Regions from separate parts of the Caballeronia sp. LjRoot34 genome, predicted to be linked through region 2. Evidence: predicted binding sites of a transcription regulator. Region 2 holds the regulator's gene; the other holds the start of a gene.
The links. Region 2 encodes FliA, which starts transcription of late flagellar genes. Its sites were predicted from a motif close to CTAAAGTTTNNNNNNNNNNNGCCGNTA; they were not measured.
Positions count from the first base shown of each region.

Region 1: ACSQ36_RS00820 (flagellin) is a predicted target of FliA. The motif match lies at 1,291-1,317, and genes of this name have one in related genera.

Region 1 is NZ_CAXUSB020000001.1:182,310-185,415, forward strand. It holds gene ACSQ36_RS00820 (flagellin) at 1-1,191, opposite strand, end outside; gene ACSQ36_RS00825 (aldo/keto reductase) at 1,440-2,387, shown strand; gene rpsU (30S ribosomal protein S21) at 2,741-2,953, shown strand.
Region 2 is NZ_CAXUSB020000001.1:4,211,296-4,214,401, reverse strand. It holds gene ACSQ36_RS19005 (diguanylate cyclase) at 297-1,388, shown strand; gene ACSQ36_RS19000 (RNA polymerase sigma factor FliA) at 1,420-2,151, opposite strand; gene ACSQ36_RS18995 (MinD/ParA family protein) at 2,182-3,106, opposite strand, start outside.

The DNA of each region.
Region 1 (3,106 bases), 4.0 Mb from region 2:
AACCGTCGGGGGGGCATTGTTAGAATTTACCGCCGAGATCCCTGCAACTGCGGCGCTCGGGTTCGGACCGCCGGAGAAGCCCGCGACAGTCGTCAACGGACCAGCAGCCTTGAACGCCAAAGTGCCGGGCGCTGTCGTACTTCCCGTAGTTACGGTGAACAGAGCTGCGATGGCAGGCGCGCCGAGTGCGGCCCCGTTTTGGTCGGTGAACGAGAAGTTGCCTGTCCCATCGGTCTTGACAGTGACCGATGTGATAGACGCACCGGTCGTGACTGCTGCGCCGTTCGCGTCTAAACTCAGCCCGGTAACGGTTCCAAGCGTAAAACCTGCAGAAGCTGCATTGCCCGCGGTGTTCGCGGCGTTCAGGGCCGTCAGCGCGGTACCTGCAGCGGTCAGTGCGGCAGCCTGCGTTGCAGCACCCGAAAGGGCGCCTTGCGGGACGAGGGTCAACGATGTGCCGGTACCGGTGGTACCAGTGAGCGGACCGAACAGAGCGGTGGAAACTGAGCCAGACAGTGTCTGGTTGTTCTGGTCGGTGAACGTGAAGCCGCCCTTACCGTCTGCGAGAACGTTAATCGTCGTGATCGCCGGCGTCGCCCCTGCGGCAGCTGCGGCGCCAGTGCTATCCAGAGACAGACCGGAGAGCGAGCCCAGCGTTGCGCCTGATGCCGGAAGTCCCGTACCGAGTTGCGCTGCGGACACGCCATTGCTCAGATTCAGGCTGATCGTTTGACCAACGTTCGCGCCGATCTGGAAGCTGACATTACCCGCAGAGCCGTCCAGCACGTTCTTGCCGTTGTAGTTCGTTTGCGAAGCCACGCGGCTTACTTCAGCGATCTGCTGCGCCACTTCCTGTTGCAGTGCTGCCTGGTCGCTTGCCGACAGCGAGCCGCTTGATGCCTGCACCGCCAACGTACGAATGGTTTGCAGGCTCGACGTGATCTGCGCCAGACCGCTCGATGCCGTCTGGATCATCGAAACGCCGTCGTTCGCGTTCGACACGCCTTGATTCAGGCCGTTGATCTGCGTTTGCATGCGGTTCGAGATCGCCAGACCGGCTGCATCGTCTGCCGCGCTGTTGATGCGCTTGCCCGACGACAGACGCGTAATAGCTTGCGACAGTGCGCTTTGCGACGTGTTCAAGTTTTGCTGAGCGACCAGCGAGTTAAGATTGCTATTGATGCTAAGCATTTGGATTTCTCCTGAAAGAACTAAAAGGGCTGTTTTTGGCTACTGCACGGTCCTGTTGCATGGCGGTTCCGAGTGATGTAGCCGGCCGCCTACATGGGTTAGCGGCGCGTGAAAAAAAAACTTGAGGACTTAGGTAAGGATTTGTAGGGGGAATAGCAGTCGGCGCGCAGCCTGCGAGTAAAAGGATTCGCGGGTATTCTTTTTCGATCAGTTATTTCGTGTTTGCCTACAACAACCCGGGAGCAACCATGCAGCACCGCACTATCGGTAAGTCGGAAATCAAAGTCGCGCCGCTTGTTTTCGGCGGAAATGTATTCGGCTGGACCGCCGACGAACGGACATCGTTCTCCATCCTCGACGCCTTCGTCGACCACGGCCTTAATTTCATCGATACCGCCGACGTCTATTCCGCCTGGGTCGACGGCCACCAGGGCGGCGAGTCGGAGACGATCATCGGCAAGTGGCTCAAGGAAAGCGGCAAGCGCGACAAGATCGTGCTGGCAACCAAGGTGGGAATGCTGAGCACGCGGACGGGGCTATCTGCGGCGAATATCGAGGCCGCCGTCAACGATTCGCTGAAACGCCTGAAGACGGATTACATCGACGTCTACTTTTCCCATCGAGACGACGATAAAACGCCGCTCCTGGACACGCTCGGCGCGTATCAAAAGCTGATTACGGCGGGAAAAGTGCGCGTGATTGGTGCGTCGAATTACACCGGCGAAAGGCTGGAAGAGGCGCTGAAGATATCGGCGAAAGAGGGTATTGCGAGTTATCAGGTGCTTCAGCCTGAATACAATCTTTATGATCGCGCCGGTTATGAGAATGACCTGGAACCGGTTATCAAGGCGCACAAGATATCGGTTGTGACGTATTACAGCCTGGCGAGCGGTTTCCTGAGCGGGAAATACCGATCCAAAGCCGATACCGAAAACAGTGCGCGTGGCGCGAAAGTGTCGGGTTACCTGAATGACCGGGGCTTGAGGATTGTTAATGCGCTGGTTAAAGTGTCGGATCGCCATGACACGGAGCCGGCGGCAATCGCGCTTGCGTGGCTGATCGCACGGCCGGGCGTAACGGCGCCGATCGCGAGCGCGACATCGGTCAAGCAACTCGAGACCCTTGCCCACGCGACCCGCATTACTTTGGCGCCCGAAGACGTCGCACTCCTCGACGAAGCCAGCAATCCGGACTGAAACCGGCAAAAAGCACGCATGATCATGGGGTTGCCACCCCGCAAATGGGTTTTGCGGGGTTGGCGACCGGGCGACGATCTGATAACATCTCGCCCGAATCGAGATTTTTGCCCGATGGCGCAGCTATTTTTAAGCGACGCCGGGCGGCCCGAAGTGCGCTGCTCCGTTTTCGACAGACTGCGCATGCCGTGATCGGCGGTGAAATCCCACCTCTCTCTTTTCCGGCCTCCGTGGCCGCTTTGCTCGTGTCCGCCGTTGTTTGGGTGGACGATCGGAGTGCCGGCGCGCGGCGTTGCCTTAGGTTGACGCTTCGCCGCGCAGTCAGAAAAACGTATCAGCGATTTAGGACATCCATGACCACTATTGTTTTGAAAGAAAACGAGCCGTTCGACGTTGCGATCCGTCGCTTTCGCCGGACCATCGAAAAGAACGGCCTGATCGCCGAACTTCGCGAACGTCAGTCGTACGAAAAGCCGACGACGGCACGCAAGCGCAAGAAGGCGGCAGCAGTCAGCCGTCTGCGTAAGCGTCTGCGCAGCCAGATGCTGCCCAAGAAGCTTCACTAAGTCTTGGCAGGTCGCAGCCTGATTGACCGGCTGCACCGGGCAAAACGGCGATGCCGCCCGCAAGGGTTGCATCGCCGTTTTGCTTGTCTGATTTGATTTGCTGGTTTTAAGTCCTGGGTTTACTTCGGCTCGCGGCTCAGCTTGTTCGGGTCG
Region 2 (3,106 bases):
GGCATCAAAAAACCTACGTAGTAAACATCGATTCAAACATCGATTCAAACAACAATTCGAAAACAACCCACGGGGAAACGCAAGCCGCCAAAACGCCCTGGCGCGCCGAATGCGTACTATTTCGTTCGATATCGATCACGCGAACTCAGCATTAATCCGCCACGAATTTCGCCGAATCGCGCTCTTTTCAGCCACTTTTCAACGACGCAGTACGATTGCAATTCTGCACTACGCAGTCACTGCAGAAAACGCGGCATCGATCAGCACTTCGGGAATTGTCATCAGGGAGACTCAGAATGGGGCAGGTGAATGACCCGTTCCATCGGCAACGTGGTTACGTGTGGTTGCCCTATCTCGATCCGGAAAAAGAGCAGGCGACGCTACGAGTCATACTGGGCGGCCTCGCAACGGCCGTGTACGGCGCGCTGGCGTGGTCCGTTCCAACGCCCGCCGCTATCGCCAGTTTCCATGCACTCGCGCTTTATCTGATCTACGGCGTCGCGACCCGCCTAATCATCAGCCAAATGCAGCGGCAGTCGACTCTGCGGCTCGCATTCACGACCGTCGCTGACCAGGCACTGCTCGCCGTGGTTCTCGGCGCGGGCGGGGCGCTCACATTGCCCATGCTGTGGGCCGTCTTTCTCTTCCTGATCGGTGCGGGCGGGCGCTACGGCAAGCGCGCGCTGGCGTTGTCGTGTGGAACGGCGCTGGTGGGAATCGTCGCGTTGTCCGTCTTGCAGCCCTGGTGGATGATCAACCGGTCCGCGGCGCTGGGGATCGGCTTGAGCGCGCTCGGGGCGTCGGTCTATCTTGCGGTGCTGATCGGCCGCCTTGGCAGCGCGAACCGTGACCTCGCGCTCAAGGCCGGCACCGACCCGCTCACGGGGTTGAGCAACCGCTACATGCTGGAACAGACCATCGGCCGGGCGGTGATGGCGATATCGACGGGACAGGAAGGCGCAACCGGGCTGCTGCTGATCGATCTCGACGGCTTCAAGGAAGTCAACGATACCTACGGCCACGAAGTCGGCGACGTCGTGCTGCAAACTTTCGCGGCGCTGCTGGCAAGAAGGGTAAGAGCCACCGATACAGTCGCGCGGCTCGGCGGCGATGAATTCGTCGTACTGGCGAGGCATGTGACCGGTAACCATGCCGTGCAAACGGTGGCAAACGGCGTACACGCGGTGCTGGCGGAAATGACGTCAGTGCAGGACCGGGTGGTGAATCTATCGGCGAGTATTGGTGCTTGCCTGATTTCGCCGGACCTGAGCCCCGGCTACAGGGATATTGCCGTGCTGATGCGCGCCGCCGATCGCGCGATGTATCGCGCCAAGGCGCTCGGCAAAGGTCAGACGGTGTTCGCCGAAAGCGCGGATTTCGAAACCTGATCTGCGTTCACCGGCCTTCAGCGGCTGGACGTCAAGCCTCCACGCCCGACCATGCCTGTTCCCGCAACTTCGCCCGCAGCCGCGCGACGGCCTGACTGTGCAACTGGCACACACGCGATTCGCTGACTTCCATCACGGCGCCGATCTCGCGCAGATTCAGCCCCTTCTCGTAATACAGGCTCATCAGCAGCTTTTCGCGTTCAGGCAATTTATCGATGGCCTCAACGAGCGCCGAGCGCAAGCTGCCGTCGAGCAGCGCGGAGAGCGGGTCGGCTTTATCGACGCAATAACGGTCGAGAAACGGCTCGTCATCGGAAGAACGATCGAAGTCTTCGTAATAGATCAACTGGCTGCCATGCAGATCCTGCAGCATGGACTGGTATTCGACGAGCGGCATGTTCAGGTGCTCAGCCACTTCCTGTTCGCTCGCCGACCGGCCGAGATGCTGCTCGACCTTGTGCACCGCAGATTCCACCTCGCGCGAGGTCTTGCGCATGCTGCGCGGCAGCCAGTCGTTGGCACGCAGTTCGTCGAGCATTGCGCCGCGAATGCGCTGGCTGGCGTAGGTCTCGAACTGCGCGCCCTGATCTTCTTTATAGCGGCTCGCGGCATCCAGCAAGCCGATCATGCCGGCCTGGATCAGGTCGTCCAGATCGACGCTGGCCGGCATTTTCGCCACGAGCTGCAGGCCGAGCCGGCGCACCAGCGGTGCGTAGCGGGTCAGGACCTCGGCCTGTGACAGTTTTCCCTGGGCGTTATACATCGCGTTCACCTTGTTCCTTCTCTTGCGGCATCACACGGACGCGGGGCTGCTCATCGCAAGCTGCATCAATGGCGTTTCGGTGCGGCGTGCCGCGCCGGAGTTGATCGAGCACTCCAACCCAGGCTGCGTTTCCGCAAACAAGGTCTGCACGGGCCATTCAAACTGCGACGCTTGTGGCATCGGCCAGTACTGCAATTCGGCGGCAATCTGCCGATAATCCCGGGCGGCGGCCGTCGCCGGAAAAGCTTCCACCGCGCAGCGCGACAGCTCGTGCGCTCGCGTCACGCGCGGATCTTCGGCCACGCAACCCGCCGGCATGAGTTGCACCGAGAGATAGCGGCTGGCGACGTCCGCGAGGTTATCGAAGGCGATTTGTGCATCGGCGCCGTTCTTCACGTGATTCACAATGACCCGGAACCGTCCGATGGCATGCGCGTAGTGCAGACGCTTGATGCAGGCGTACGCCTCGGTGATCGCGACCGGCGCCACGCGGGTCACGATCACGAAGTCGTGCGCTTGCACGGCCAGGCTCGACAGCGCGCCGCTGCGATCGAGCTGGGTATCGATCAGGACGATATCGGCGGGTCCGTCGAGCAACACCCGGCAATGCGCGGCGTCCTGGCTGATGCGTTCGTCGCGAGGCGCGGCGATGACCGAAAAGCCAAACGGCGTGCGCGTGACGGCGTCCTGCAAAAAACGCTTGCCGGACAAGACCGCGCCCAGCGCGCCGTTGGGCGGCACCTTCGCCAACTGGCTCACCGACAACGCGTTCTGGCGCTCATCGATCACCAGCACATCCTTGCCTTGCGCGGCGAGGGCGGAAGCCAGGTTGACGACCGTCGAGGTATTGCCGGTCCCCCCCAATCCACCCGCCGGGGCGCCGCACACTGCCACGACCCGGGAGCCGTTGCGTGTCAGCAGACGGCGCAAGCCTTCGGCCTGATCGGACGCGAAC